DNA from 4 places in the Thalassospira sp. MIT121401 genome. Region 1 is predicted to be linked to each of the others. Evidence: riboswitches for the same ligand, from Rfam matches in the RefSeq annotation. Region 1 holds a riboswitch; each other region holds the start of a gene.
What was found. A riboswitch is a leader RNA that binds a small molecule or an ion and turns the genes downstream of it on or off. The one in region 1 is predicted to bind cobalamin.
Positions count from the first base shown of each region.

Region 2: another riboswitch for cobalamin. It lies ahead of cobU (bifunctional adenosylcobinamide kinase/adenosylcobinamide-phosphate guanylyltransferase); the one in region 1 lies ahead of SIB88_RS18405 (ABC transporter substrate-binding protein).
Region 3: another riboswitch for cobalamin. It lies ahead of SIB88_RS20325 (ribonucleoside-diphosphate reductase subunit alpha); the one in region 1 lies ahead of SIB88_RS18405 (ABC transporter substrate-binding protein).
Region 4: another riboswitch for cobalamin. It lies ahead of SIB88_RS13230 (DUF4198 domain-containing protein); the one in region 1 lies ahead of SIB88_RS18405 (ABC transporter substrate-binding protein).

Region 1 is NZ_CP138926.1:3,985,213-3,993,251, forward strand. Features, by position in the region: gene purD (phosphoribosylamine--glycine ligase) at 1-256, shown strand, start outside; gene SIB88_RS18395 (ABC transporter ATP-binding protein) at 290-1,090, opposite strand; gene SIB88_RS18400 (FecCD family ABC transporter permease) at 1,087-2,151, opposite strand; gene SIB88_RS18405 (ABC transporter substrate-binding protein) at 2,192-3,217, opposite strand; cobalamin riboswitch at 3,444-3,643, opposite strand; gene SIB88_RS18410 (glucan biosynthesis protein) at 3,814-5,415, shown strand; gene SIB88_RS18415 (AraC family transcriptional regulator N-terminal domain-containing protein) at 5,471-6,388, opposite strand; gene SIB88_RS18420 (SDR family oxidoreductase) at 6,560-7,306, shown strand; gene SIB88_RS18425 (Atu4866 domain-containing protein) at 7,399-7,665, shown strand; gene SIB88_RS18430 (class I SAM-dependent methyltransferase) at 7,728-8,039, opposite strand, start outside.
Region 2 is NZ_CP138926.1:250,113-258,151, reverse strand. Features, by position in the region: gene cobT (nicotinate-nucleotide--dimethylbenzimidazole phosphoribosyltransferase) at 1-290, opposite strand, end outside; gene cobS (adenosylcobinamide-GDP ribazoletransferase) at 559-1,374, shown strand; gene SIB88_RS01160 (histidine phosphatase family protein) at 1,444-2,058, shown strand; gene SIB88_RS01155 (hypothetical protein) at 2,163-2,837, opposite strand; cobalamin riboswitch at 3,077-3,267, shown strand; gene cobU (bifunctional adenosylcobinamide kinase/adenosylcobinamide-phosphate guanylyltransferase) at 3,322-3,849, shown strand; gene cobW (cobalamin biosynthesis protein CobW) at 3,884-4,924, shown strand; gene cobN (cobaltochelatase subunit CobN) at 5,017-8,039, shown strand, end outside.
Region 3 is NZ_CP138926.1:4,431,133-4,439,171, reverse strand. Features, by position in the region: partial or broken gene SIB88_RS20330 (ribonucleotide-diphosphate reductase subunit beta) at 1-929, opposite strand, end outside; gene SIB88_RS20325 (ribonucleoside-diphosphate reductase subunit alpha) at 967-3,927, opposite strand; cobalamin riboswitch at 4,035-4,260, opposite strand; gene SIB88_RS20320 (PhoH family protein) at 4,442-5,203, opposite strand; gene arsJ (organoarsenical effux MFS transporter ArsJ) at 5,542-6,768, opposite strand; gene SIB88_RS20310 (ArsJ-associated glyceraldehyde-3-phosphate dehydrogenase) at 6,780-7,796, opposite strand; gene arsB (ACR3 family arsenite efflux transporter) at 7,819-8,039, opposite strand, start outside.
Region 4 is NZ_CP138926.1:2,867,727-2,875,765, forward strand. Features, by position in the region: gene SIB88_RS13205 (MFS transporter) at 1-719, opposite strand, end outside; gene SIB88_RS13210 (energy-coupling factor ABC transporter ATP-binding protein) at 767-1,504, opposite strand; gene cbiQ (cobalt ECF transporter T component CbiQ) at 1,488-2,285, opposite strand; gene SIB88_RS13220 (cobalt ABC transporter permease) at 2,282-2,899, opposite strand; gene cbiM (cobalt transporter CbiM) at 2,892-3,566, opposite strand; gene SIB88_RS13230 (DUF4198 domain-containing protein) at 3,584-4,381, opposite strand; cobalamin riboswitch at 4,553-4,746, opposite strand; gene SIB88_RS13235 (DUF924 family protein) at 4,895-5,440, shown strand; gene SIB88_RS13240 (glycosyl transferase family protein) at 5,504-6,568, opposite strand; gene yaaA (peroxide stress protein YaaA) at 6,593-7,369, opposite strand; gene SIB88_RS13250 (peptidylprolyl isomerase) at 7,564-7,884, shown strand; gene SIB88_RS13255 (DUF1491 family protein) at 7,988-8,039, opposite strand, start outside.

The sequences.
Region 1 (8,039 bases):
TGAAAAAGGGACCGAGATCAAAAACGTCCCGGCAGCCGATGCCATGGACAAGGTCAAGGTCCTTCATGCCGGGACCAAGATGGATGGTGATAAGCTGGTTGCGACCGGTGGTCGTGTTCTTGGCGTCACCGCGCGCGGCGCAACCGTCACCGAAACCCAGAAACGCGCCTATGAGGCGGTTGATGCGATTGACTGGGAAGGTGGTTTTTGCCGCCGTGATATCGGCTGGCGCGCCGTGGCCCGCGAACAGGCATAAGCCCGTATCCAAACCGATTTTTAAAAGACCGGGTTACGCAACCCGGTCTTTTTTTATGCCCGTCTGACCCGATATCCCGACCTGATAGCGGATATGACAGCGGCCCTGATCATCGCGTTCGATATCGGCAGCAACCCCGAAAACATCGCGCAGGTTTTGCGATGTCAAAATCTGTTCGGGCGTGCCAATCGCAATCAGTTTGCCGCGATCCATCATCGCAATCCGGTCACAGAACATCGCCGCATGGTTCAGATCATGCAGGGCCGCCACCACCGTCACCGGAAGGGTCCGGACAAGATCAAGCAATCCCAGTTGATGATGGATATCAAGATGGTTGGTCGGCTCGTCCAGCAACAGGAAATCGGGCTGTTGCGCCAATGTCCGGGCGATATGAACGCGCTGTTTTTCCCCGCCCGACAATGTTTGCCACATCCGGTCAGCCATCAGATGCATCTCAACTGCTTCCAGCGCCTTTTGGACAATCGCCTGGTCATCTTCCGACCAGGGTGACAGCAAACTCAGATACGGCGTTCTGCCCAGCGCCACCGCCTCGCGCACGGTAATGCGGTCAATGGTGTCGGCCTGTTGTTCGACAAAGCCGATCCGTCGCGCCAGATTGCGACGCCCGACTTTTTTCATCGCTTGCCCGTCAAGCAGGGCCTGTCCACGAGACGGGGCACGAATACCGGCCAGAACCGACATCAGACTGGTTTTGCCAGACCCGTTCGGCCCGATCAGACCAAGGAATTCCCCCGGTTCAACCCGCAGCGACACATCACTGATGATTTTCTTGAAACCGGCATTCCAGCCAACATCGCGCAGTTCCAATGTCATCGCAGAACCCTTCCATGACAAAGAATAAGCGCAAAGGCCGGTGCCCCGATCAGGGCGGTAATCACCCCGATGGGAAGAACCTGACCATCCAGGATGATGCGTGAAACAATGTCAGCCGCAACAAGGAATATCGCCCCGATCAGGGCCGAAACCGGCAGCAAAAGCCCATGCCGGGTCCCGACAAAGAACCGTGCCGCATGCGGGATGACCAAACCGACAAAGCCGATCGAACCGACAAGACTGACCATCACAGCCGTCATGGATGCCGCCACCGCAATCAGAACCACATAAACACGGCGCACCGGCACGCCAAGCGATGCCGCCGATTCCACACCAAAGGTAAAAGCATCAAGTGCGCGCGCATACCAAAGACACACAACCAGCCCGCCAAACGCAACGGGCAGCGCAAGATAGACATCGTCCCAGCGCACACCGCTCAGATTGCCAAGCAACCAGAACATGATGCCGCGCGCCTCGTCCGCGGTTGCTGCCTTGGTGACGATAAAGGATGTCAGGGCGTTGAAAAGCTGTGATCCGGCAACCCCGGCCAGAATGATCGCGCCCGCACCACGACCGGCCGGAATGGCCAGAAGCGCTACAAACCCGAATGCCACCAGTGCACCGACAAACGCGCCAAGTGACAGCGAAACCATCCCCGCCCCAAGACCAAGAATGGCAACACTGACCGCGCCGGTAGATGCCCCCGCCGAAATGCCCAGCAAATAGGGATCGGCCAGACTGTTGCGCAAAAGCGCCTGCAACACGGCCCCCGACAACGCAAGTGACGCCCCACAGGCCGCAGCCACAAGTGCACGCGAAATCCGGTAATTCCAGATGATCCCGGAATCGATTGGATCAATCTCATAGCCTGCCTGCCACAGATGATTGGCAATGGTTTGAAGAACCGTGCCAAGGGGAATGTGTGTCTCCCCCTTGGCAGCGGCAATTGCAACCACAGCGGCAAGCAGGATCAAAGCCGCCACGGCCGCACCGCTTCGCGCAAGATATGCCCGCCCCGCCCGCGATCGTGCGGGGGGCTGAGGGGGTGCTTTTTCAAACATTGAAGTCTCCGGGCATATCGAGCGCCATCGGGTTAGGCAATCAGTTCGAGGCACTCAGGCGTTCGACAGCCTGGGCAAGCGTTTCAATACCGTCAATCAGACGAATGGTCGGGTCCATCGATTGCGCATCCATCACAACGATATTGCCGTTTTTAACCGCTTTCATCTGGCGTGTAACCGGATCGGTTTTCAAAAAGTTCATTTTGACTTCCCAATCATCTGCCGGAAACCGGCGACGGCCCATTTTACCGATCACAATGATATCGGGATTGGCGCGCGCAATGGTTTCCCACCCCACGGTCGGCCATTCTTCGTCGCTGTCGATGATGTTTGTTACGCCAAGTTTTTCCGCGATATAGCCCGCCGCCCCGTTTTTGCCCGCGACATAGGGATCGCTTTTAATCTCGGCACTGGAAAACCAGAAGACGGTTGAAACATTGCTGTTCCCGCTGGCATTGACCTGTGCCAGGGACCGGGCTTCACGATCTTTCAACCTGGCAATCAGGGCCGCGCCGCGATCCTCGATATCGAAAATCTGCGCAAGGTCGGAAATTTCCCGATAAATCAGGTCCATGGAGAAACGGTCATGGCGCACCCCGTCGCCGCCGCCGGCATTGTCCTTGCCGACACAATCGGCCGGTGCGGTATAGACCGGGATCGAAAGTTCATTGAACTGTTCGGTGGTGCCGACAATGCCCTTGGGACCGACATGCCATTGATACTGGGTGGCGACCAGTTGCGGTTTTTGCGCAACCACGGTTTCAAAGCCCGGATCATTATCAGCCAGACGCGGCACGGACGCATTCACATCCCTGAATTCATCCATGACCGGACCAAACCAGACCCCGGTGCCTTTGACCTTATCGGCCAGCCCCAGCGAATAGAGGATTTCTGTCGTGCTTTGTCCAAGCGACACAACCCGTTCGGGGGCTGCATCAAAGTGCAGCGTGCTGCCGCAATTTTCGATGGCAAGCGGATATTCCGTCGCAGCCGCAAACGGGGCCGAAATCATAAAACCGGCAGCAAACACCCCGACTGCCAGCGCATTTTTATAGTGACTGATCACTTTGACTTCCTTTCAAAGACATACCGGCAAGGGTCGGCAATTACCGGCCATTGCACAGCATATCGCAAATGTTATGTTATAACATAACATACACTTTACTATCGTCAAGGGACTGGCAAAAGTGTCGGGAAATGGCGGAAGATGTCAGGATCGGTATTCAGGCGCATTTACAAAAAACTGCCGGAAACCGCGACATATGCCGACATTCTCCGGGGCACCCCGCCCGGTCCGTCGCATTCATGTCGGCAGGTCTCCTGGCTCGCGGGTCAAAGCACTTTTCCTGGCCTTCCCGGGTTCATCCCAGTGGCATTGGTCAGAAAAACGCTCACCGCCTACAGTTGCGGGGGCAGCTTCGGTTGATGGGCATGCAGCCCAGATCGAATTCCCTTCATCCGATATCCGGATACCGACATCTGACCGTTAGATTAAAGCCCAAACCCGGTCAAGGAAATTGGCAGATGACCAGAGGCATTTACACAGGGGTCCATGCAGAAATTGCAGTCGACACGACCTTGAATTTGCCATGTTTCATCCCGATTACCTCCACACTGTCTGGTATGCTTGCCGACAAATGAAACCATTGGAACATGATGCACATGACGACTTCTGTTGAACGCAGACGCTTTTTGAAATCCATCGCGGCAGCCGGTCTTATCCTGCCGGGAATGTCGATCTATCAGCATGCATTGGCAGAAGTACCGGGGCTTGACCTTGGTGCGGGACAGCCGTTTGATTTTGCCGATCTGATTGCGCGTGCCAAATCGATGGCGCAGGCCGCCTATGAGCCGCCGGTCGCCCCCAACCCGGAAATTGTCGGGCGGATCGATTACGACACCCATGGAAAATTGCATTACAAACGCGATCATTCGCCATTTTCCGATGGATCGGGCACCTATCCGGTGACGTTCTTCCATCTGGGCATGTATTTCGCCAAGCCCGTGCACATGTATCTTCTTGAGGACGGCACAGCACGCGAAGTCATCTATAAACCCGATTACTTTGACATGCCAGCCGACAGTATTGCCCGCCAGCTGCCCGAAAACAGCGGCTTTGCCGGGTTCCGACTTCATGAAGAACTGTCGCGCGATGACTGGAAAACCCAGGACTGGGCGGCGTTTCTTGGCGCATCCTATTTCCGTGCCATCGGTGATGAAGGCCAGTATGGCCTGTCCGCGCGCGGGATTGCGGTCAATACCGCCACATCCCAACCCGAAGAATTCCCCGATTTCCGCCAGTTCTTTATCGAGCCGGCCAAAAATGCCGAAGACCCGGTCACCATCTATGCGCTGCTTGATGGGCCAAGCATTACGGGTGCATACAAATTCCTGCTCTATCGCGGGCAGGGTGTGACGATGGATATCGAAAAACACCTGTTTGTCCGTCGCGATATCGAACGGCTTGGCATTGCGCCGCTGACCAGCATGTTCTGGTATTCCGAACAGAACAAATCATTCCGGTTTGACTGGCGCCCGGAAGTCCATGACAGCGATGGCCTGGAATTGTGGACCGGCAGTGGTGAACGCATCTGGCGACAGTTGAACAACCCCGAAACCATCCGCGCATCTGCCTTTGCCGATCATAATCCGCGCGGTTTTGGACTGATGCAGCGTGACCGCGATGTGAAGAACTATCTTGATGGTGTGCGCTATCACCGTCGCCCCAGCCTGTGGGTCGAACCCCAGGAAGACTGGAATGACGGTGCTGTACAGTTGATCGAAATCCCGACCGACGATGAAATCCACGATAACATCGCGGCATTCTGGGTTCCGAACGCCCCGGCCAAAGCCGGAAACAGCTATCAGTTCAAATATCGCCTTCACTGGCAGGCCCATAACCCGTTCCCGGTTGCCGAACTGGCAAAGGCAACTTCTACCCGGATGGGACGCGGCGGCGAACCGGGCACCAACCGCCCGAAAGACGAGGTCAAGTTTTCCGTCGAATTCGAAGGCGATGTTCTTGGCACCCTTGCCTATGGCGAGTTCCCGGAAATCGTCGTATCGACATCGCGTGGTGAAATCACCCGCACCAAGATCGAACCGATCATGGATACCCGTATCTGGCGGGCGGCCTTTGACCTGAAGGCGGCCGGCACCGATCCGGTTGATCTGCGTATGTATCTCAAACGCGGGGATGCCCCGCTCAGTGAAACCTGGATGTTCCAGCATCTGCCGGCACTGGGTAATCAGCATCAAGGCTGATCAAAACCTGGCAAGAATGATCAGGGGGCGGCAACACCGCCCCCTGTTTTTTTATTTACGACGCCATGCCTTCGCCCGGGCGCGCTTGGGCCGATTGCCCAAGGATTGCCATGACATCGCGCATCGGTGGTGCACCAAACATGCGGGCATATTCGCGGCTGAACTGCGATGCACTTTCATAGCCGACCGCATAGGCCGCACTGGCCGCGTCCTTCATTTCTGCGAGCATGATCTGACGCGCTGTCGTCAGGCGCAGGCGCTTTTGATATTGCAGCGGACTCATGGCGGTGACCTGTTTGAAATGATGATGGAAGGATGACGGGCTCATATTGGCGAAATCTGCCAGTTCCTCGATCTTCAGCGGCTTGTCGAAATTATCCTTCATCAACCGCAATACCGCCGATATCCGCTGCATGTTGCTGCCACCAATCGCAAGACCGGCAATCAGCGCACCCTTGCCGGTGCGCAACAGTCGGTAATGCACTTCGCGCATCAAAAGCGGCAACATGACCCCAATGTCATCGGGCCTTTCAAGCAACTCGACCACGCGCAACACCGCGTCAATCAGGCTGTCGGTGGTTTGTTCGACAAACAGTCCGCGGGCACTTTCGCCTTCTGCCCCGATCTTGAGATCCATATGCGTGACCAGCTCGCTTAAAATCTTGCCATCAAGATCAAGCGACAAACTGCGATAGGGTTGCTGATCACTTGCCAGTGTCACATGCCCGACAAGGGGCAAATCCACCGATGCCGCAAGAAGCTGTCCGGGTTCATATCGATAGAGTTCCTGACCCAGCGTGACTTCCTTGGCCCCCGACACAATCAGACACAGGCAGGGCTTGTAAATCGTTGGCACCTTAAGGCTTGGCGCGGTTGACCGGAACATCCAGACAGGCTCAACCGCCGTGCGCACCGAGCCATCCGCCTCGCAGTATTTGTCAATCAGATTACAAAGCCGCTGATAGCTATCCATTACCAAATCCCTCGCATTTCCTAGGATGCAGTATACACACCCTCACACCCAGACAAAGCCCGCTTTGACCTACTTGGAGGATTAGGCAATCCAATTCGAGTTCTGTGTATTCAACAAGCCACATCTGATCGGCACAGTAAGCGCCATGACACAAACGCAAAGGAGCATGTCATGACGAACCCGATCAATTATCTCGAAAACAAGACCGTCATCATCACCGGCGCCAGCAGCGGCATCGGGGAGGCCACCGCGCGGCTTCTGGCATCGCGCGGGGCCAAGGTTGTTCTGGGCGCACGGCGTACCGAACGCCTTGATCAGATTGTTACCGAAATCGAGGCCGCCGGTGGCACTGCCATGGCCCGGTCGGTTGATGTCACCAATGCCGACAGTGTCGAGGCACTGGTTTATAACGCCCAGAACCTTTTCGGGCGCGTCGATGCGATTTTCAACAATGCCGGTGTGATGCCGCTTGCCCCGATGTCGGAACTTAAAACCGATGAGTGGGAAAACATGATCAACGTCAATATCCGTGGTGTTTTGAACGGGATTGCTGCTGTTCTTCCGATTTTCAAGGCACAGGGCGGCGGCCATGTCATCAATACCGCATCGATTGGCGCACATGTTGTTGTGCCAAGTGCGGCGGTCTATTGCGGCACCAAATACGCCGTCTGGGCCATTTCCGAAGGCCTGCGCCAGGAAAGCGAAAATGTCCGCGTGACGACCATTTCGCCGGGCGTGGTTGAAACCGAACTGGGCCACGATATTTCCGATCCGACCAGCAAGGAATTGCTGACCCAGTTCCGCCAGATCGCCCTGACACCCGATGCGATTGCCCGTGCGGTTCTTTATGCGCTTGATCAACCCGCCGATGTTGATGTCAACGAAGTCATCGTGCGCCCGACGGCATCGGCCTTCTGATGAGGCAATCCGTCCTTTCATCCGGCTTTGCAACTTTGCTGATGATGCTGGTGGTGCTTGCACCATCAGCATCGGCCCAACAGGAGACAGAGATGCGCAAAACCATCCAAACCGCCCCGCATCCCTATATCGGCATGTGGGTGACCAAGGACGGCCATGTCCGTCAGGAACTGCTGCCCAATGGTCGCTATGACGAAGCCCGTGACACCCGTCAATCGGCCTATCAGGGCGATTATCAGGTATCGGGAAATTACATCACCTATCAGGATGACACCGGCTTTACCGCAGATGGATATTTTGAAAATGACGTTCTTTATCACGGCGGTATGGTGATGTTCCGCGAGGCGACCATAAACTAGGTCAGCCTGCCGACCCCCGGACAATACGGGCGGGCATACGGGCCCGCCCGGTTTTGTCTTACTCAGATACGTTCAAGTGCAATGACCGTATCAATGACCGAGCCCTTTTCACCCTTGGGACCGGTCGCCATGCGTTCGAAATTATCCACCGTGACGGTTTTCCACTGGCTCATATCAAGCCCCAGGGCATCGCGCGCCTGTGCAGGTGACGGGAACACCATGTCTTTGGGGGCCGATGACCATGATGGACGTGATCCGTGGGTGGTAATCAGCAACAAGCCGTTTATCGCGACCTGTTGTGCTGCCCGGTTCAAAATCCTGTCGCGGGCAAATTCGAGTGGCGATTGCAGGAATTGCGCAGTTACCAGATCAAA
Region 2 (8,039 bases), 870 kb from region 1:
ATTTGCTGGTTTACGCTTGGCGGAAATGCAGACACGCCCTGTGCCACAACGCCATGACTGCCGGCAAAGACAGTGACGCGGGGCCGAGACATCCGCGGGCGTGATGTTCCCTGCCAGCCTGCCAGCCAAAGACTGAAATCTTCGAGACGGCCAAGTGACCCGGCCGGTTTGGTCAGGGTCGGCTCACGGTTGGCAACAGCAGCCTGTGCCTCTGCGTCAACGGCCGGCAAATCGGCCAGAAGACTGCGAATTTCATCAAGGCTTTGGGGCGGGTGCTTGGGATTGAACATTGTGGTCTCCGGCTGGCGGCAAATCGTCAAAAAGCGTGTTCCGCTTGGCTTCTGGAATGGTAAGGATTAGGGTCAGAAACCAATCAATTGGTGTGTTTCAGTATCGGCCAACGGTCTGCCGGTCCCGGATCCGGGATGGCTTCGGTTTCGCGGTGGACTGAAGAACCCCAATAAAATCGGCCCCAAACTAGGCCTATGCGCAACAGATTGCCAGTTCGAAAATCGGAATTTCATGGTGTCCGAAGATCATAACCAAAACGAAACAAACATGCAAAGCACAGATACACCGACAGGTGATCCGCATGATGATGCGGATAAAACGTCTGTTGATGCGTCGGTTTTATCCGATTTCTGGCGTGCCATGGCATTGCTCAGCCGGGTGCCGTTGCCCCCGGTTGGTGATTTCCGGGCGGCTCTGATCGCGCGATCTGTCTGGTGCTGGCCACTTGTCGGGCTGGTTCTGGCGGGCCTGGCATTGCTGCCGGCGATGCTTGTCGATTTTCTGACGGGAAACCCCCTTGTCTATGCGATCTTTGCCATTGCAGCGATGGTATTGCTGAGCGGCGCGATGCACGAAGACGGCATTGCCGACTGTGCTGACGGCTTTGGCGGCGGGATGGACCGCGACCGCAAACTTGAAATCATGCGCGACAGCACTGTCGGGACCTATGCGGTTGTCATGCTGATTTTGACGCTGGGTTTGCGGCTGGTTCTGATTACGGCTGCGGCGGATATCGGACAGGCCGGTATCCTGTTTCTGATCATGGCGGTTATTTCCCGTGCGGCAATGCCGGTTGTTATGCGCATATTGCCGCCAGCGCGGGATAACGGACTGGGCAAAGGGGCCGGGCGGCCCGGATGGCTTCCGGTTCTGGTCGGGTTTGCCATTGCCAGCGCCATTGTTCTGGTATTGGGCGGTATCGGTGCGATGTTTGCGGTAATCGTCGGTGTGATGATCGCGATCCTGATCGTCGCAATGGTTGCCAGATCACAAATCGGTGGCCAGACCGGTGATGTGTTGGGGGCAACCCAAATCTGTGCCGAACTGTTTGCCGGTATCGGATTCATTGCCGTAATGGCATAGCCAGGAACTTTGCTGATCGCTCAAAACGACCATGATTGACTGCCAATGTCCGAACAAACCGGGGAAAGCATGACCAAAATCAAGACAACGCGCTGGTGGCTGGTGCGTCATGCGCCGGTGCAAAACCCGGAACGTCTGGTCTATGGCCGAAGTGACATGCAGGTTGATCTGTCTGATGAAAAAAAACTGCGTGCGGTGGCGCGGCACTTGCCCCGCGATGCGGTCTGGATGACCAGCCATCTGTCACGGACGCTTGATACCGCGCTCAAGCTTCAGGAACTGATCGACGAGGACATCACCCCGACCCGCGAAAGCGGCTTTGCCGAGCAACATTTCGGGGCCTGGGAGCTTCAGCGCTGGAACGACCTTCCGAAAGGCGAAACCACACAATTCTGGACCGATTTCGCCCGACAGCAGCCGCCAAATGGTGAAAGCTTTGCCGATATGGTCGAGCGGGTCGGTCCGGTTTTCACCCACGCCACCAGCTACTGGGCGGGCCGTGACATTGTTGCAGTGGTCCATGGCGGTACCATCCGCGCGATCATGGCCAATGCGCTGGGACTGTCACTTGAAGCGGCATTGTCATTCCATATCGATACGCTAAGTCTGACCAGACTGGAATATATTGACGGTGTGGATCAGCCCGGCTGGCGTGTGACCGCGGTCAATCAAAGCTTCGGATGATTTTGACAGAAAATAAAAACGGCATCGACCCGCTGTGGAACGATGCCGTCAGGATGTGGATGTCGTGACCATTTCCGTGCCATAGACCGCCCTGTCCGCGGCAATCAGGCCGTTTGCAGCTCGGAATTCAAGGGAAGATCTTCAAGTGCATGTTCAGCAAGATAGCGATCAAGCATATCTGCGGTAATGTCATGCTTTTCGCAGATCGCAGTCACGTCTTTCAAATAGGCTTCGTAATAGGGCAGCGGGCGGCTGCGTGACTTGTTGCGCAATTTGGCGACATGCGGGAAATCTTCACAAAGAGCCGTATTCTCAATCGCCTGGATGACGTTGTCATCAATGATGGCTGCGGGCATCTTGCGATAGGTCTTTCCACAGGCTGACAGCATTTTGCTGGCGGTGGGGACCGATATCCCCGGCTGGGAAAGCAATTCGTTCAATTCTTCCTGGCCGAAATCCGAAATCGACATCAACGTGATGAGCGTCGGCAGATCACGCACGAGCAGCGACAGCGCATTGACGCGGATGCCACGCGCATGGGACCAGATGATGGTGCCGATCACCCCTTTGGAAGCATCAAGAGCAAAGATGCTGCGCACATCGCGGCGCGACAATGTAATGTCCGCACCGGTCGCATATTCTTCCAGAAACGTCTGAAAGGCCCGATTGTCGGAATTCAGGCGTTCAAGCAGACCAAGCCACATATCCTTGCGCGAGGATGTGGTCCAGGTTGGTGTGTTCGGATTTCGGATTTTCGATAGTTGTGCAGAAACTGCCATCTGATTTTGCAAAATTCCAGTTAACCCCAAGAGTTTGGTGCCGCAATTATGCGGCCCACCGGTTTTGATGTTTTTTGTCCCGGTGATCTTGCTGGAAGGTGATTTGTTACCACTCTAATTCCAGCTTGATAATATTATGTTCCCTTAAAGGAGGGCCGGCCTCAAGCAGGCAATTCTTACAAATACTGACCTTCCGGTTAGCTGACCCGTTCGGACAGAGAATGCCCTTTGGGTTCAAGGGCAAACCTGTTAGGTTCGGCGCACCGTTCGGTGATGGGAAATCGGTGCGATGCCGATGCTGCCCCCGCAACTGTATCGGGTTGGGTGATCCGGGTGGATGTATTGCCATTCACCAGCCACCGGGAAACCGGGAAGGCGGATTGCTTTCATGCCCGCAGCCAGGAAACCAGCCGAATGGTGTCATCATCTCAAATGATGGCGACGCAATCGGGCCTCGGTGGGAGGCCATGGCGAGGAATAGAATATGACCCGGACTGACCCGCCTTGCGGGACACATCTGATTCTTGGCGGTGCGCGATCTGGCAAAAGCCGGTTCGCCGAAAACATCATCAATGCGGCTGGCGGCGGCATATATATCGCGACCGGTCGGGCATGGGATGATGAAATGGTCAACCGCATCGACCTTCATAAACAATCGCGTGGCGATCTTTGGCAAACGATCGAGGAACCGCTTGATCTTTGCGGTGCACTCGACACCTGCAATCAGCCGGACGGCAAACCGGTTCTGGTCGATTGCCTGACCTTGTGGCTGACCAACCTGATGCTTGAAGATCGCGATATTGATGCTGAAATCGACCGGCTTTGTGATCACTTGCCTGGGCTGGGTATTCCGGTGTTGCTGGTATCAAACGAAGTCGGTTTCGGGATTGTACCGGAAAATGCAATGGCGCGCGCTTTTCGCGATCATGCCGGACGTCTCCATCAACGTATTGCCGCATTGGTTGAACGGGTGACGCTTGTCGTTGCCGGCATTCCGATGCAGGTCAAATGACAATTTAAATGATTGAATTTCAAGGAATTTGAAAATGGCACAATTGGGTAAAATCCCGGCAACCGTCATTACCGGCTTTTTGGGGGCCGGCAAGACAACCATGATCCGCAACATGCTGGAAAATGCCAATGGCAAACGCATTGCCCTGATCATCAATGAATTTGGCGATCTGGGCGTTGATCGCGGCATCATCAACGGGTGCGGTATCGAAGGCTGTGCCGAGGATGATGTGGTTGAACTGGCAAACGGATGTATCTGCTGTACGGTTGCGGATGATTTTCTGCCAACGATTCGTGGCCTGATTGATCGCGATACGCCGCCTGATCATATCGTAATCGAAACATCCGGGCTGGCCCTGCCCAAGCCGTTGGTCAAGGCGTTCAACTGGCCCGAAGTACGGTCGCGCGTGACTGTCGACGGGGTTGTCGCGGTTCTTGATGGTGCGGCATTGCGCGACGGGCTGTTTGCCCATGACCATCATGCGGTTCAGGCCCAGCGCGAGGCTGATGAAAACCTTGATCATGAAAGCCCGCTTGAAGAACTGTTTGAAGAACAGCTTCATTGCGCCGATATGGTGGTTCTGAACAAGACCGACCTTCTGACCGACGAAGAACGCACCAAGGTCGAAGCCGATATCCGCGCTGAACTTAAAAAGCCGTCGGTCAAAATCATCGCGACCGAGCATTCCCGTGTTGAAAACGCCATTTTGCTGGGCCTTGGTGCTGCGGCCGAGGATGACCTCGATAGCCGCCCGAGCCATCATGATGATGGTCATGAACATGATCATGATGATTTTGAAAGTTTTGTTGTCTCATTTGATGCGGTCAATGATCCGGCGGTCCTTGAAAAACGCCTGATCGACATCGTGCGTCAATATGATGTTCTGCGCATCAAGGGTTTCCTTGATGTTCCGGGCAAACCGATGCGCCATGTGGTTCAAGGGGTCGGCGAACGTTTCCAGCGTTACTTTGACCGTCCCTGGGCCGATAAGGAAAACCGCCGTTCCGAACTGGTGGTGATCGGCTTGCATGGTATGGACCGTGCCGCGATCGAGGCCGCAATCAAGGCAGCCTAAGCCCATTGGGCACACATAAAACCATATGACCGATACCGGATGTTTTGCGTCCGGTATCGGTGCTTTTGACGACAGAACAGACGGAATTTCAAATGCATCTTTTGGCAGCACAGCCCGGCATGGTCACCGATGGCAGCGAAGCGGTCGATCTTGGTCAGGAACCGGGCGATGTCGTCATCCTGTCTGCGGCCGAGTCCGAGCTTGCCTGCCTTGCCGGGGCACAGGCACGTCTGGCGGATGCGTTTGGTGATGATGTTCCGTCTTTGCGTTTGGCCAGTCTTTTGCAGCTTGGTCACAATATGTCGGTCGATCTTTATGTCGATGATGTGCTTTGTGATGCCAAATTCATCATCGTGCGGATCTTGGGCGGGCGCGGTTATTGGGAATATGGTGTCGAGCAGCTGGTCGCCTTGGCGCGGTCGCGTGATATCCCGATGGTGCTGTTGCCCGGTGATGATCAACCCGATGCCGAACTTCTGTCGCTATCCACCGTCAAGGGTGCTGAATATCAGCATATCTGGCGCTACCTGATCGAAGGTGGCCCGCAAAATGCCGAAAATTTGCTGCGTCTGATCTATGAAAAACTGAACGCAGATGTGCGGTGGAACTGGTCGCCAGCCGCTCCGTTGGTCAAGGCTGGCGGATATTGGCCGGGCATGTCACAGGCCGGTCTTGATGATATCAGATCAAACTGGAAAACCGATCAGCCGGTCACCCCGATCATTTTTTATCGATCACTTGTCCAGGCGGGAAATCTTGACGTCATAGATGCGCTGGTTGCTGCATTGTGCGACAACCATCTCAATCCGTTGCCGATTTTTGTCGCCAGCCTCAAGGACCCGGTGGCAAGTGCGCTGGTCGGAGACTGGCTTGCGGAAACGAATGCCGATCTGATTTTGAATACGACCGGGTTTGCGCTTTCCGTTCCGGGATCGGAACGATATGACGGGCCGTTTGATGCCGTTGATGCGCCGGTCTTTCAGGTGGTCTTGTCCGGTGGCAGCGAAGATGCATGGCGCGATGGTGTAAACGGGCTTGCCGCCCGTGATATCGCGATGAATGTCGCCTTGCCCGAGGTCGATGGTCGTATTCTGGCCCGGGCCGTTTCGTTCAAGGGATCGGCGGGTAAGGATGACCTGACCCAGATCGATCTCGTCAAATATATCCCGGTGCGCGATCGGGTCGATTTCACCGCAAAACTTGCCGCCAACTGGATCAGGTTGCGCAAATCTGCCCCGTCAGATCGCAAGATCGCCATGGTCATGGCCAACTATCCCAACAAGGATGCCCGTCTGGGCAATGGTGTCGGGCTTGATACGCCGGCTGGCATGATCGAAACCCTGCGCGCCATGCTTGAAGACGGATACGCCATCACCGATTTGCCGGCAGACGGCGATGCCCTGATTGCCGCGATCAAGGCCGGGCCGACCAACGATTTCAAGTCCCTTGCCACGCGTGAGATACGGGTAACGCTGTCCCTGGCGGATTATCAAACCGCCTTTGCCGCGCTGCCCAAATCGATCCGAAGCCAGGTGATCGAGGCCTGGGGTGATCCCCAAACCGATCCGTTTTATCTGCCCGATCAGGAAAGCTTTGCCCTGTCGATCCTGCCGATGGGCAATGTGGTCGTGGGCTTGCAGCCCGCGCGTGGCTACAACATTGATCCGCTTGAAAGCTATCACTCGCCCGATCTGGTGCCGCCGCACAACTATTTCGCCTTTTACATCTGGCTGCGGCATGTGTTTGGCGTCGATGCGATCATTCATTTTGGCAAACATGGCAATATGGAATGGTTGCCGGGCAAGTCACTGGCACTCTCCGAGGATTGCTTCCCCGAAGCAGTCTTTGGCCCGACCCCGCATTTCTATCCCTTTATCGTCAATGACCCGGGCGAAGGCACACAGGCCAAACGCCGTGCCCAGGCGGTCATTCTTGACCATCTGACCCCGCCCCTGACTCGCGCGGAAAGTTACGGGCCGCTCAAAGATCTCGAAGCATTGGTCGATGAATATTATGATGCTGCTGCGGTCGATCCGCGCCGTTTGACGATCCTGAAACGCGACATTCTTGAGCTGGCCATTCGCATTGGTCTTGATCGTGATTGCGGGATCGAGGCGGATGAGGACGAAGAAAGCGCCTTGGCAAAGCTTGATAACTATCTGTGCGAGCTTAAGGAACTTCAGATCCGCGATGGTCTTCATATCTTTGGCAAGGCACCAGAAGGCGATCTTTTGACCGATCTTCTGGTCGCGCTGGCCCGCTTGCCACGTGGTGCTGATCACGGGCCGAAGGCATCCCTGCATCGCGCAATTGCCAAGGATATCCTGGCCGACCCGGAATTTGATCCCCTTGATTGCGCCTTTGCTGAATTTTGGCCCGGTGCCAAACCCGATATCCTTGCTGCCTATGGCACAAAGGATGACAGCGATATTGGCCCGTGGCGGACAACCGGCGATACGGTGGAACGGATCGAGCTTCTGGCGCGGGCTCTGGTCAATGGCACCGTCACGGTTGATCCGTCATGGGGTGCAGTTAGGGATGTTATTTCCGATATCGAAACAAATATTCGCCCGGCCGTAACCGGTTGTGGTCCGGCCGAGATTTCCGGCATTCTGCGGGGACTTGCCGGCAAATTTGTCGAACCCGGACCGTCGGGTGCACCCACCCGTGGGCGACCCGATGTGTTGCCGACTGGGCGCAATTTCTATTCGGTCGATACCCGTACAGTGCCGACGCCTGCGGCCTGGCAGTTGGGTTGGAAATCGGCCGAATTGTTGTTGGAACGCCATGTTCAGGATCATGGTGAATGGCCAAGTGCGCTGGGTCTTTCGGTCTGGGGAACAAGCAACATGCGCACGGGCGGTGACGACATTGCCCAGGCCTTGGCGCTTATGGGGGTGCGTCCGACCTGGGACAGTGCGTCGCGCCGGGTGACCGGGTTTGAAATCATGCCTGCATCGCTTCTGGGCCGTCCGCGGGTTGATGTGACCTTGCGCATTTCGGGTTTCTTCCGCGATGCCTTTCCGGGCCTGATTGACCTGTTTGACAGTGCGGTCCGGGCGGTCGCGGATCAAACAGACGAACCCGAAGACATCAATCCGATTGCCGCGCGCAT
Region 3 (8,039 bases), 450 kb from region 1:
AGGCCAAGGAAGCCATTGGGCATGGTGTCGCGTCCATAGGCCGCTTCAAGTTCGGCAGCGTCACGCAACATCGCACGAATTTCTTCCTGAAATTCCGCTGTCCAAAGATGCGGGTTTTCAGCCTTGATCTGGTTGATAACATCAATCCCGAAATTGAGATGGATGCTCTCGTCACGCAGGATGTACTGATATTGTTCGGCGATACCGACCATCTTGTTGCGCCGGCCAAGTGACAGGATTTGCGCAAATCCGGTGTAAAACCACATGCCTTCAAACACGACATAGAACGCCACAAGATCGCGCAGGAAATCCTGATCGCGTTCGGGCGTGCCGGTGGCAAAATTCGGATCATCAAGGTGCTTGGTATAATTTAACGCCCATGCCGCCTTGTCAGTGATTGACGGCACTTCGCGGTACATGTTGAAAAGCTCACCCTCATCCAGACCAAGGCTTTCGACAATATACTGAAACGTATGGGTATGAACGGCTTCCTCGAAGGCCTGTCGTAAAAGATACTGGCGGCATTCCGGGTTGGTCAGGTGGCGATAAATTGCCAGAACGATGTTGTTGGCAACAAGGCTTTCGGATGCGGCAAAGAAGCCAAGATTGCGTTTCAGCATCCGACGTTCATCATCGGTCAGACCATCGCGCGATTTCCAAAGCGCGATGTCGGCCTGCATGGAAACCTCGGTCGGCATCCAGTGATTGTTGCAACCCGCAAGGTACTTGTCCCAGGCCCAGCCGTATTTGAGCGGCAGAAGCTGGTTCACATCGGCCCGCGAATTGATCATCGCCTTGTCACTGACCGTGACACGACCGCCGGAACGGTCAATCTCGCCAAGTCCGGTGGCATCTGTGGTTCCGTCCCCGGCATCAGATGATGCCGGGTTGCTGGTGACATTGTTTGTCGCAGCGGGAGTGTCGTTTTCAACCCAATCTAGCATGGTTCTCGTTCCCGTTTTCTTGTTACTGGCAGGCTTCACAATCCGGATCGTCAAGAGAGCAGGCCTTGCCCCAGACGTCCCCACTGGTGATCGCATCGGATGCGGCGCCCGCATCAATGACGGCGGATGGACGATTGCTGACTGCGGGCGCTGTTGCTGGCGCTGGCGCGGTGACAGGCGAAGGCAACGGGGCAGGGTTTGCGGCTTGCGGGGCATTCACCACCGCATTCAGCCGACCATCGGTGCCCTTAAGTGTCGATTTCTCGACATGGGTCGCGGCACTTGATCGCAGGTAATAGGTGGTTTTGAGTCCGCGCAACCACGCCAGACGATAAAGATCATCAAGCTTTTTGCCAGACGGATTGGCGATATAAAGGTTCAGGGACTGCGCCTGATCAAGCCACTTCTGACGACGTGATGCCGCCTCGATCAACCAGGATGAATCAAGTTCAAATGCGGTTGCATAAAGCGCCTTGAGGTCATCGGGAATGCGGTCAATCTGGCCGATGCTGCCATCATAATATTTCAGGTCGGATATCATCACCTCGTCCCAAAGACCGCGTTCTTTCAGATCACGGACAAGGGCGGCATTGACCACCGTGAAATCGCCAGACATGTTCGATTTCACAAATAGGTTGCGATAGGCGGGCTCAATTGATTGGCTGACGCCACAAATGTTGGAAATCGTTGCGGTCGGGGCAACCGCCATGGTGTTGGAATTGCGCATACCCGTCGATTTGACACGTTCGCGCAGGCCATCCCAATCAAGACATTGGGTCCGGTCCACATTGAATTCCGAACGAACGTCGGCAAGCAGTTCAAGGGAGTCGATTGGCAGGATGCCCTTTGACCAAAGCGATCCGTCGAAGCTTTCATAGCGGCCACGTTCGGCGGCAAGGTCAACCGATGCCGAAATGGCGTGGAAGGCAATGGCTTCCATGCTCTCATCGGCAAAATCGATTGCCTGTTCCGATGCATAGGCGATTTTGAGTTTCTGCAACGCATCCTGGAAGCCCATCAGGCCAAGGCCAACCGGGCGATGACGCATGTTGGAATAGCGTGCTTCGGGGATGGTGTAGAAGTTGATATCAATGACGTTATCAAGCATCCGCATCGCGGTTTTCACCGTTTGTGCCAGCTTGTCGTGATCAAGGCCGTCTTCGGTGACATGGGCCAGAAGATTGATCGAACCAAGGTTACAAACCGCGACCTCGTCTGCCGATGTATTGAGTGTAATTTCCGTGCACAGGTTTGATGAATGCACCACGCCACGATGTTGTTGCGGGGAGCGGATATTGCACGGGTCCTTGAAGGTGATCCATGGATGACCGGTTTCAAACAGCATGGTCAACATGCGCCGCCAAAGATCCACCGCGCGCACGGTTTTGAAATTCGTGATCTGGCCGCTATTGGCCTTGGCTTCATATGCCTTATACGCGGTCTTGAATTTCGCACCATAAAGATCATGCAAGTCCGGCGTGTCATCGGGCGAAAACAGGGTCCATGGCGCATCTGCCATCACTCGTTCCATGAACAGGTCCGGTACCCAGTTGGCCGTGTTCATGTCATGCGTCCTGCGGCGGTCGTCGCCCGTGTTCTTGCGCAGATCAAGGAACTCTTCGATATCGATGTGCCAGGTTTCAAGATAGGCACAAACAGCCCCCTTGCGCTTGCCACCCTGATTAACCGCAATGGCGGTGTCATTGGCGACTTTCAGAAACGGAACCACGCCCTGGCTTTGGCCATTTGTACCCTTGATATGGGCGCCAAGACCACGCACCGGGGTCCAGTCATTGCCAAGACCGCCGGAATATTTCGCCAAAAGCGCGTTGTCCTTGACCGATTTGAAGATGCCATCAAGGTCATCGGGCACGGTGGTCAGGAAGCAGGATGACAGTTGCGGGCGGCATGTCCCGGCATTGAACAGGGTCGGGGTCGATGCCATGAAGACAAAGGTCGAAAGCTGATCATAAAATTCGATTGCCTTGGCTTCGCGGTCGATCTCACGGATGGCAAGACCCATGGCAACCCGCATGAAAAAGGCCTGTGGCAGTTCAAACCGCGACCCTTTGACATGCAGGAAGTAACGGTCATAAAGCGTCTGAAGTCCCAGATACTGGAAGTTCAGATCGCGTTCCGGTTTGATCGCAGCGGCAATCTTTTTCAGGTCAAACTTTAACAATTCCGGATCAATCAGGCCGGACTTGATGCCTGCCTTGATCGCGGCGGGGAAATAGGTCGCGTATCGTGCGCCCATCTCGGCCTGGGTGGCTTGTTCGGGCTGGTCGAAGACGAAGCTCAGGGCTTCTGTCCGAAGCTTGTCAAGTAACAGGCGTGCGCTGACAAAGGCGTAATTCGGTTCGCGCTCTACCAGTGTTCGGGCTGCCATGATCGGGGCAAGTGCCAATTCCCCGGTGGTGACACCGTCATAAAGGTTCTTTCTGGTTTCTTCCATGATCGGTGCTGTGCTGACGCCATCAAGGTCGCCACAGGCCTCGGCAATCACGGTCGCCAACCGGTCAATATCAAGCAACCTTTTGCTGCCGTCGGGCAGGGTGACATGAAGTTCGGGCTGCCCGGCCTTTTTGCTTTTCTTGCGTGCATCAAGCTTGGCGCGTTCGCGCGCACGGTCTTCACGATACAGGACATAGGCGCGCGCAACCTTGTGATGTTCGCTGCGCATCAGGGCCAGCTCGACCTGATCCTGTATATCTTCGATCTGAAGGGTATGGCCCGGCGCGGCCCGCTTTAACAAGGTCGTGGTAACCTGATCGGCCAATCCATCGACAATGTCATGTACCCGATGTGATCCCGACGCGGTTTCACCCTCTGCGGCAAGAAATGCCTTGGTCAGGGCTGTTTTGATTTTGGTTGCATCAAAGGCCGTGACCGATCCGTTACGACGGATCACCTGATAGATGGTGTATGAATTTGATGAAGGATCGGAAACGGCTGGCCGTTCCAACTCGACTGTTTCTGACATCGTAAGCCCCAATCATATGGGGGCAAAGGCCAAACGGAGGTATGCAGGGATGATTGGCGGTCTGCCAGTCAGATCACAAGCACTCCACCGGGACACCCCGCCCGTGAATGTTTACGTTCGCTCACGGCAGGTCTCCTGGCTTGCGGATCGATGCTTCATCCGGCCTTCCCGAAATGCCAAGCATTTCAGTGACCATGGTTGGATTAATGCTAGCCGCTTACAGTTGCGGGGGCAGCTTCGGCATTGTCGTGCATATGCAAAACGCACCGAATTCCCTCTTAGCCTTCAAACCGATATGGTTCGGTAAGAAGGACCGTGATGTCTATATATTGGGTTCGGATTGAAAATTTCGTCAATATATATGTTTTCTTGACAGGTTTTACCGATCCCGGTGATCGGGCGCGAAGCCAAGAATTATCAGTCTATATAAGCAGATCCAAAAAAGTGACGGGCCCTTTCGGGGCCCGTCCTTTTTTCTTCTTTGGTTTGCTGTGTCGGAACTTGATGACCGAAATCAGAGAACCGTAAGCATGCTTGCAACCAGCGGATGGCGAACAATGTCCTTGTCGCGCAGCTGGACACAGGCGACATCTTCGACATTTTCAAGTCGCTCGGACATTTCCGAAAGACCCGACATTTCCGGCAGTAGGTCGGTCTGATCCGGGTCGCCGGTCAGGATCATGGTGGAATTCCAGCCCAGACGGGTCACCAGCATCTTGAGCTGCCCGTATGTGCAGTTCTGGGCTTCGTCGATGACGACGAAGGCATTGTTCAGGGTACGGCCACGCATATAGCCGATCGGGGCAATCTCAATCGTGCCGTCCGAAAGGTATGTGCGCAGGCGCTTGGTGCCAAGACGATCATTAAGCGCGTCATAAAGCGGGCGAAGATAAGGTGCCATCTTGGCTTCGACATCGCCGGGCAGGAAGCCGATATTTTCGCCGGCTTCAACAGCCGGGCGGGCCAGAACGATACGACCAATATCACCCTTATCAAGGGCTTCGACTGCCTTGGAAACGGCGATATAGGTTTTACCGGTGCCTGCCGGGCCAAGGGCAAGGACCAGGTTGAAGGCATCAATGGCTTCCATCAATGCGGCTTGGTTTTCACTTTTCGGGCGGATGTTGCGGCGGTAGCTTTGATCGCGTTGTCCTTTCTGTTCTGCGACTTCCCCCTGAAGCGGGTGCCAGTCAGCGTTCTTTTCATCAAACAGTTCATGGACATTGTTGTCGGACTGTTGCGGACGGTTACGACGGCGTGCTGCGCGCTTACCCATGACGATCACCTCATCAAATGTGCCAAAAAAGCAAAACGCGCCATTCCGTCATGGAAAGGCGCGCATTCAATTTTCATCTTGCGATGGAAGTGGCGGTAGGAGTTTCCGCCGGTCACAACATGTTGCATGTGCGATCCGGGGGGCGAAAATTCTCGTTGTAAGACGCTTTTTCGCGGCACTCGGGAACCCCTCCTGCGGTCCAGTGATTGACCGTTAATTGGAATCGTACCCCTATATGCAGTGTCTTGTCACGGTTTTTTGCACGATGAAATTTTCGTGAATCCGGATTGTGAGTCTTTTCAGTCATTTATCCCGCATCTGCGAAAGAACTTTTTTGTTCAACTCTGCGGTGTGATGGCGCTTCTTGCCGGAAGGGCGGCACTGATGATCCAGCTGATGGTCAAAAACGCGATCGACGTCACAAGACATCCGACCAGCCCGCCATAGGAATAGGCAACGCCCGACAGAATGGTCCCGCAAAGCCTCCCGATGGCATTGGACATGTAATAAAACCCGACATTCATCGCGACCTTGTCGCCGTCGGCATAGGCAAGGATCAAATAGGAATGCAGTGACGAGTTCACGGCAAAGACAATCCCGAACACCAAAAGCCCGCCCAGAACTGCAAGTTGCGGCGCAATCCCCTGTGTGACGGCCGCGGCAATGGCAGTGGTCACCGCGATCAAGGCTGCGATCCAGAACCGGGCGGTGCGGCCATCGGGTTCGTGTGATCCGGCGCGCAGCATTTTGGGCGCGAAGGCCTGAATGAAGCCGTATCCGATCACCCAAAGCGCCATATAGGTGCCTACCTCGATATGGTTCCAGCCCAGTTCGGCTGCCAAAAACACCGGCAGTCCGACCACAAACCAGATATCACGCGACCCGAACAGGAAAAGCCGGGCTGCCGACAAGACATTGATCTTGCGGTCACGCGAAAACACGTCCCGGAATTTGGGTTTGATCTTTTCTGACGGTCCGGACATGGCATTGCCCAGTGACAGTGCAACCGCGATCAGCGTGATGGCAAGACCGACAGCCATGGCAAGCAATGCCCCGGAAAATCCAAGCCAGGACAAAAGCGCACCGCCCATGAAAAAGCCGACCCCTTTAAGGGCGTTTTTCGAGCCGGTCAAAAGGGCAACCCATTTGAAAAGCGCGCCCCCGGCATCTGCGGGCACCAGAACCTTGATTGCCGATTTGCTCGACATCTTGGTCAGGTCCTTGGCCACACCCGATGCGGCCTGAAGTCCCATGACATAGATAACCGAAATGGCCGGTGCCCAATCGGCCTGTGTTTGCGAAAGTGCGGCAAGCGATGCGATCTGAAGGATCAATCCGCTATAAAGGGTAAAGCGCAGCCCGCGTGTTTGTGCCAGCCATCCGCCAACCAGATTGGTTACAATCCCCGCCACTTCATAGAGGATGAACAGAAGGGCAATTTCAAATGCCGAATAGCCAAGGGCATGGAAATGCAACAGCACCAGCATCCGCAACGCCCCGTCAGTCAGGGTGAAGCCCCAATAGGCCCCGGTCACAAGTGCATAATTGCGAATGGCAGATGACATGATCGGCATTCCTAAAGCGATTGCGCGACTTTGGCAGCCAGATCCGCCATACGACAGACATAGCCCCATTCATTGTCATACCAGGCCAGTATTTTGACCTGTCGCTTGTCGATCACCATGGTCGATCCGGCATCAATGATCGAAGACCGGCTGTCATTAAGGTAATCGACACTGACCAGCGGGCGGTCTTCATAGCCCAGAATACCGGCAAGATAGGTTTCCGATGCCTCGCGCATCAGGCGATTGACCGTTTCAACATCGGTATCGCGCGCCACTTCAAACACGCAATCGGTCAGCGATGCGTTCAGAAGCGGCACACGCACGGCGATCCCGTTCAATTTGCCTGCCAATTCCGGATAAATCATCGTGATCGCGGTGGCGGAGCCGGTGCTGGTCGGGATCAATGATTGCAGACACGACCGCGCCCGGCGCAGGTCATTATGCGGAAGATCGACAATCGTCTGGGTGTTGGTCACATCATGGATGGTGGTGATCGAACCATGCTTGATGCCAAGTTGTTCGTGCATGACCTTGACCACCGGGGCCAGACAATTGGTGGTGCAGCTTGCCGCTGTCAAAAGATGATGTGTCGCCGGATCGTAAAGATCATCATTGACCCCATAGACGATATTAAGCGCACCTTCCTTGACTGGGGCTGCGACGATGACCTTTTTCACACCCTGATCAAAATAGGGCTGAAGCGTTTCGGGCGTTTTGAATTTGCCGGTGCATTCCAGAACGATGTCGCACCCCATGCCGATCCAGTCGGTGTCGGCCGGTGTGGCGTTTTCGGAAAACGAAATCTTGTGGGTCTGATCAATCACCACCTGGTCATTGATGCAATCAACCCGGTTGGACCAGCGGCCGTGAACCGAATCAAATTCCAGAAGATGGGCCGCGGTTTTGGCCCCGCCCCGGATTTCATTGATATGAACAAATTCAAGGTTCGGGTGGCCCCAGCCCGCCCGTAAAACCAGCCGCCCCATGCGGCCGAAACCGTTGATGCCGATGCGTATTTTCTTGCTCATCTCGATAACCTGAATGCGTTGATTACTTGTTTTGCGGGGCGGTGTTTGATGCGAACCAGCCACGTGACCGGTTGGCAATGGCAACCAGCGACAACATCACCGGGACTTCGACCAGAACGCCGACCACGGTCGCCAATGCCGCCCCCGATGAAAAGCCGAACAGGCCAATGGCGGTGGCGACCGCCAGTTCAAAGAAGTTTGATGCACCGATCATTGCCGAGGGTGCGGCAATCCTGTGCTCCA
Region 4 (8,039 bases), 1.1 Mb from region 1:
GTCAAAACAACCGTATTGACGATGATCATCGCCCCGACGCAGGAAACCGCAAAATGAACGGCCAGAAGTCCGCGTAGCCGTGGCGTTTTGAGATATGCAACCACCCCGAACCGCGTATTGGCGTAAATGCCGCCTTCGCGATCCGTCGCGGCGGCGCGCGGCACTGTTGTTGTCACAATCAGAGCGGCCGAAAGTGCAAATGTCAGGCTGTTGACGATAAACAGACTGTCAAACGACCAGACAAACAACAAGGCGGCTGCAAGTGCCGGACTGATCAGGTTTTCCAGATCATAGGCCAACCGGGCATAGGAAAGGCCCTTGGTATAGGATTTCTCGTCTTCGAGAATTTCCGGGATAATGGCCTGAAAGACCGGTGTGAACGCGGCGGACGCGGCATTGACAACAAAGACCAGAACAAAAATCTGCCAGATCTGATCGACAAAGGGCAAACACAGAACAATTGCAGCACGCAAGATATCAAGCCCGACAAGCCATGTCCGGCGCGGCAACAAATGCGCCATCCCACCGACAATCGGGGCGATCACCAGATACGCGACCATCTTCAAAACCAGAATGGATCCCAATACCCGCCCCGCATCCGCCCCGGCCAGATCAAACGCCAGAAGTGACAGGGCCACCGTGGTTAATCCGGTCCCGATCAGGGACGTGATCTGGGCAGCAAAAAGATGTCGAAAGGCCGAAATGGAAAATGGCGACATGTTGGGGCATCCGGGCTGTGTGTCGCCTTACACCCTATCTTAAACCGTCAAAGGGTTTCAAATGAATGATCATCGGCCTTGGCATTTTGCCTTGCGCGATCGGATGCAGTACATTTTTTGGGTGCAAGTTCCTTGGCCTGCGACATTTTCCCGGCGCGCAATTCCAACGTCCGGGTGGCCAGTTTCCGGCGAAAATGCGGGTCATGCGACACCAGAATCATGGCTTGCGGCAGTTCCAGCAATATCTCCTCAAGCCGGTGAAGATTTTCTTCGTCCAGCGCGTTCGTCGGCTCATCAAGCAAAAGAACATCGGGCTTCATGGCAAGAACCGCCGCCACAGAAACCAGCCGCTTTTCCCCGCCTGAAAGCTCGTGGGTGATGCGTTCGCGCAAATGTCTGAGATGAAGTTGATCAAGTACCTCGTCAACAATCGCCAGTGCCTCTTCGCGGCTGGCCCCAAGATTAAGCGGGCCAAAAGCGATATCTTCGACCACGGTCGGACAAAACAGCTGATCATCGGGGTCCTGAACAATAAACCCGACCCGACAGCGCAGATCATGGAAATCCTTATCCGTTACACGCGGCATTCCAAATGCCCTGATTTCGCCGCCAAACGGTTTGATCAGACCAACCAGAATGCGCAACAGCGTGCTTTTGCCAGCCCCATTTGGACCGGTAATGAACAATCTTTCACTGGCCTCAAGCGACAGGCTGACACGGTCCAGAACATTTTGCCCTGCGCGGTATCCGTATGAAATATCGTTTAGTTCAATAAGAGACGACATAAAAACGATCCAGAATAACAAGCACGGAAACCAGCATCAGAAACCCCGCCCCGAAAAGGGCATCACGTTGCCGGAACACAAGATGATCAATCATCGGGAAATGGCCACTAAATCCGCGGCATTTCATGGCCTCAAGAACCCGTTCGGCACGTTCAAGAGACCTGACAAGCAACATCCCGAAAAGATACCCCAGCGACCGATAGGTATGAATGCTGTTGCGCGCCTTGAAGCCACGCAATTTCATGGCCATGCGCAGTCGATGATATTCATCATGAAGAACCGAAATATAGCGCACCGTAAACATCATGAGATGTACCAAGGCTGCTGGGCAACGCAGCCGGTATAATGTATGCCCAAGTCCCACCGGCGTTAACCCGGCAAGCAGGCTAAGCATCATCAAAACAACCGCATTGGCGCGAATGCCGATCAGGACTGCATGTTGCAATCCTTCCTTGCTGGCCTCGGCACCCAGGACGGTAAACATGGCGGTTCCCGGCGTTGTGAATGGCAACATCACCAGCATCACAATGATGAACCCGTCCATTGCTGCCATACGTTTCAAGGTCAGACGCAAAGGCAAATCAGTCATGAACATCGTCGCCACTGCCACAAAAAAGGCAGCAAGCGCGAATTCGATCTGATGCAGGGAAACGACCATCACCGAAAACAAACCGGCCGCCACCACCCGAACACGCGGATCAAACGATCCGACAAAGGAAGACGGTCGTTGCCCGCCTCCCTGAACACTTAATGGCTGGTCATGCCCGAAAAGATGGCTCATGATTTGGTTGCTTTGGCTCTCAAACGTCTTGCTGCCAGATAATAGGCAATCCCGAAGAACCCGAATATATAACCAATACCGCCCAGAATCGATTGAAGATCGTTCTTTTCCTTGTAGGCGGTAATTTCCCGACGCAATGGCCGCAATTCATCACGAACGATCGCGGCAATGACTTCTTCCTGTTCGCGGGTGATTGCAGTTTTGGTTGCATTATCCCCGACAACTGCCCCATCCACAGTGATGTTAGCGCTATCATCCGAAGAAACTGCGGCAATGCTGCCTGCCCCTGAAATTCCCGTCAGGTCGGCAATATCAAAACTGGCTTCTGCAACATGCCCTGCCCCCAGATCGGCCCGAAAGACAAGGTCAACTTTCCGGCTTGGCGTATAGACAAAGAAGCCGTCAGAATCCGTTCTGATTTCATCGATCTTGTTTCCCTGCCGGTCAAAAATTTCAACCAGCGTGTCCGCAGCCATATCGCCATTGGAAAACCCGATCTCCCCTTCGACAGCTATGCCGCTTGGAAAAACCGATGCAATCACCTTATGGGCCTGGGCGGCCTGCATTCCGAACAGAAGGCCTGCCAGAAACACCCCAGTTGCAAGCTTAGCCATTGTTGGCCTCATTCACCTGTTCGGCCAGGATCGCGGGGTTTTGTGCGTCATATCGGCGGATCTGGGCATCGGCCATCAGCAAGGCCGGTTTGACCTTCATGATCAGATAAACCGCTGCTGCAGACACCAGACCTTCGACCGCCATGATCGGAATATGGGCAAAGAAAACAAGCTTGGCCGCCGGTACAAACCCTTCCCCGCTCAGACCAAGGGAAATAGCTACGAACAAGGTGGTCAGCGCAATTGAAAGCGCACCGGCACACCCGCCCCAGATTGCCGCAAAGGTTGGATTGCTTCGCGACACCAATCCGCGAAACATGAAACCGGCAATCACCGCAGGAAACGCAATATTGACGGTATTGACCCCCAATACAGTCAAACCGCCAAATCCGAAAAAGATGGCCTGCAACAAAAGCCCGACAAAAAGTGCCGGGAATGCGGTCCAGCCAAGCACAAGCCCGGCCAGGCCACTCATAATCAGATGCACGCTCGACGGACCGACCGGCACGTGGATCAGGGAGGCGACGAAGAACGTCGCCGATAACACCCCCGTCGCCGGAATTTTATCGATTGGCAGTTTGCGCAATCCAAGGCCAAGCCCCGCGACTGCAAGCACGCCACCGCCAATCAGCACCTCTGGGGCCAGTGCCCCGTCAACAATATGCATCTATTTTGTCCCCAAGCCTATTGCACATCATAGGCGCGAACCCACAGGACTGCATCCTGTGAAAGCTCTTTTCCCTGAAATTCTTTGTCCGGCCCACTGCCAAGGGCCGCAAAACCCCAAAATCCGGCCTTGGGGATCCCGAACGTAAAATACCCGTTGGCATCGGTAATCGCGACAATCGCCCCACCGGGCATCGGTCCTGCTGTCGGTTCCTTGGGCGCGTTACGGTCCATATCGGGTTCGGCTGCCATATATTCGATTTCAACCTCGACCCCGGATACCGGTTCACCATTGCTCAGCACCCGACCGGTAAAGGTCGAACCTGCGACAATGTTGGTCGGCCGGTTTAACGGCAGAATTTCGGTCACAAGTCCCTGTGCCTCCATCCAGTCGGTCGGGATTTCGTTGCGGTTCACATAGGACTTGGTGATCTGCTGAATGAAGATATCTTCGCTTTCTTCGTAATAGGGTTCGGGCACCACCACCATCACGTAATCGCCACTGCGCTTAAGGGTCAAAGTACCGTCATACGCCTTGGCGGTATTCTCCTTCCCTGTGAAGGTCACCTCAGAAAGCGTTGAAGATAAATCAATTTTATCACCGCGATGGATTGCGTAAAACGCCACCGGCTTTTTCATATCCATGACATGTCCGTTTTCGAACGGATGCCAGAATATCAGTTTCACCGGCAGTTCGCCGGGGGCGGTCACATTGACTTCCGGTGTATAGGCCAATTGAAAATGGGCGTGCGCACTTTGTGACGCGAACGCGAAACAGGCACTTGCAATCGCAAGCTTGCCAAGAGTTTTAAACATGTAATCGTCTCTTTTCACGAACGATGCACGTCAGAAAAGTTTCCCGACGCACAGAGTTAGGATCAAGAACGATAGGATGGCTGGAAGCAAGATACCGGTTTCACGACGAGACCGCCTTTTCCCTGCAACCTGACGCTCACCCCGGCGTCCAACAGTTCAGTACCGGACAAGCCGTGTCCGGCAGTCAAAGGCAGGTCTCCTGGCTCGTGGTTTCAAAAGCATTACGCCTTCCCGGTTTGTCACCAGTGGCATAGGTAATGCTCGGACCACTTACAGTTGCGGGGGCAGCCGTGGCATTGTCGTAACGCACCACGTTCCCTTTTAAGCCGATCCAATGGATCAACACCCAAGACGCGTTCATATTCCATGGGCGGCAAACACCTGTCAACTCTTTGCCCGCATCAGAACGGATTATCTTTTCGCGCCATTGCTTGACCTTCGCCCTTCCCGCGGCAAAGATCAGCAAACACATCGCACAATATTGCGATTGGCCTTACATGGGATGGGTTGGAAATGATGGCTCCTGAAACAGTCCTGGACTTCTGGTTCAAGGAACTCGAACAAAAGCAATGGTTTATCAAGGATACTGCACTTGATACCCACATTGCCGAACGATTTTCCGACATTCATGCCGCGGCGCTTGCCGGTGAACTTTTCACCTGGCGCACCACCGCATCGGGGCGCCTTGCCGAAATCATCGTTCTGGATCAGTTTTCACGCAACATGTATCGCGACACGCCGCAATCATTTGCTGCCGATCCGATCGCGCTTATTCTTGCACAGGAAGCCGTATCCTTGGGCAAGGACAAGGAACTTGGATCACCTGAACAGCGGGCGTTTCTGTATATGCCCTATATGCATTCAGAATCCGAAATGATCCATGAAATTGCCGTGACCCTGTTTGATCAGCCTGGGCTTGAACACAATTACGGTTTTGAAATCAAACACAAGAAAATCATCGACCGGTTCGGGCGTTATCCGCACCGCAATGACATCCTTGGCCGAACATCCACACCAGAAGAAATCGCGTTTCTCAAAGAACCGGGCTCGTCATTCTAGAATGAAAAACGGGACGTCAATCCGTCCCGCTTTCATAAAATCATTCACTGCGAAAACGCGATATCAACCGATATCGCGATCGCGATTATCCCACCACCCCTGCACCAGGGATTCGGCTTCGTCCATATAATCGGCTTTGCCCGCAAGGAATGCCGCCATCGCTGCACTGCCCTTGATCCTGGCTTCGGCCGGGGCATCCTCGACCTCGCCGCGCCAAACAGCCAGGAAGTGTTTGAGGGTCACCGGGCTTTGATCGTCGATTTCTTTTTCGGTTTTTGGCAAAAGTGCCGGCCACCGGACGTCGCAAAGCTCGCCGTTATCAAGCATCCGAAGATCAACATGTTTGAACGGTGTGCGTTCTGCTTCGCCGCCCCCGCCCTTGATCACGCCAATTCGCGGCAGTTCAAGAAGCTTGCCTGTTTCGCGATGCACATCCAGAAACGCCGGATGAAACACCCCCAGGAAAGCAGCCCGCGCCTGTAACGGGTTTAGCAACCGCAACAGGGTATTCACCGGACTGCGCAGCCCCAGAAGCGACCGCAGACCGATCAGTTCCTGCAATTTCGGATGCATATGGCGCAGCGGCAGATAAGCAAACCCCTTTGCGGTAATATCCGAACGGGCTTCTTCGGCTGACATCGCGATCGGCAGCTTAAGCGCTTTGATCGCGGCCTCGGTTCCAAGACCATTGACCAGATGCGAGTTATAACCGTGCATCAGAACCGGAACACCGTTCTGCGATATCAAATGTGCCGACAATACAAACCACGGCAGACCACGGGTTCGACCAGCCGCATATGAAGGCCAATCAAGCATCGGGCGGCCCACCGGGTTGGCGTCCTGTCCATCATCCGCATCAAGCCTTGCGGCTTTGCGCACGGCTTCGATCATGCCTGCGAGTTCTTCCGGCGTTTCCGCCCGATAGCGTAGCATAAGCAAAAATGCGCCAAGCTGGATCGGCTCGACCTCATCGCGCAGGATCATTGAAAAGGCATCGAATGCCTCTTCGCGCGTCAGGCTGCGTGAACGGCCCGGCCCCCGAAAGAATGTTCTCAAATACCCCGAAAACGGATGAGATTCGGGTAAATGATTTTCTTCCTCGAGCTGTTCAAGATGCTCGTCGGTCATACGTACTCACCGAAAAAATTGTCGTTACTGGTCATGGACGCGGGTAAAGACCCACTCCGTCTCGTTTGACAGGTCATCCTGGTAGCAATAACCGTCAACATTGAATTTCTTAAGGTCTTGCGGGTTTTCCAGTCGATTGTCGATCATGTAACGCGCCATCATGCCACGCGCACGCTTTGCTGAGAAGCCGACAACCTTGGCAGCCCCGCCTTTGACTTCCTTAAAGACCGGTGTGATGACCGGTCCATCAAGCAGCTTGGTCTTGACCGACTTGAAATATTCGTTGGATGCCAGATTGATCAGGCTGCGGTCCTTGTGGCCTTCGGTAAGCTTGTTGATCTCTTTGGCGATCTTGTCACCCCAAAACGCATAAAGGTCCTTGCCACGCGGATTTTCAAGCCGTGTGCCCATTTCAAGGCGATAAGGCTGCATCAGATCACGCGGCTTCAACAGACCATAAAGCCCCGACAGCATCCGAAAATGGTCCTCGGCCCAGTCGATATCGGCATCCTTCATGGTGTCGGCATCAAGACCGACATAGGTATCACCACGAAAGGCAAAGATCGCCGGTTTTGCGTTACTGCGATCAAAAGGCCGTGAAAAATGCTGGAAGCGCTGATAATTCAGATCCGCAAGGTTTTCACTGATCCCCATCAGCTTCATCAAATCGCCACGGCTTTTTTTCCGTGCAACTTCAATCAATTCTTCCGTGTCATCGAGAAACGCCGGTTGGGAAACGGCCATTTCCGGCACGTCCGTTTCGAAATCCAGCTTCTTGGCCGGGGACACAACAGCAAGCATCAATCTGCCTCTTCTCTTTCATCTCGGTTCAATTTGTCGTAACAAGCCACAAGGCATGGACAATGTCTAGGGCCCAAGCCCATGTACAGGTGTATACGACTGTGCATGGATTTGGACCCTTGGCTTTATCCATAAACTTCTAATCTTGCAGAAAATCCGTCTGGCGCAAGCCTTGGCGGAAGAAAGGACCAGTTATGAGTGAACAAGTTCGCGCGTCGCACATTCTTCTGATGTATGCCGGTTCGGCACGTTCGACCGCCACCCGCACCAAAGAAGAAGCATTGAACGAAATCAATGCCCTTAAAGACCAGATCGCAAACGGTTCCGATTTTGCAGAACTGGCAAAAGCTAATTCCGATTGCCCGTCCGGCCAGCAGGGCGGCGATCTTGGCTTCTTTGGCCGTGGCATGATGGTTCCGGAATTCGATGCTGCTGCATTCAGCATGGATGTCGGTGCGACCTCTGACGTTGTTGAAACCGATTTCGGTTATCACCTGCTTCAGCGCACCGCCTGATCCCGCGCTGCGATCAGAAAAAGGCTGGCACATTGTTGCCAGCCTTTTTCTTTTGGTGAGCCGGAAATGTGGCGCACCTTTGCCAGGACTGACGATCCGCGTTCTAATAATCAACGACGGGTGCATCAAGTTCGTACTGGCCTTTATGGTCTTCG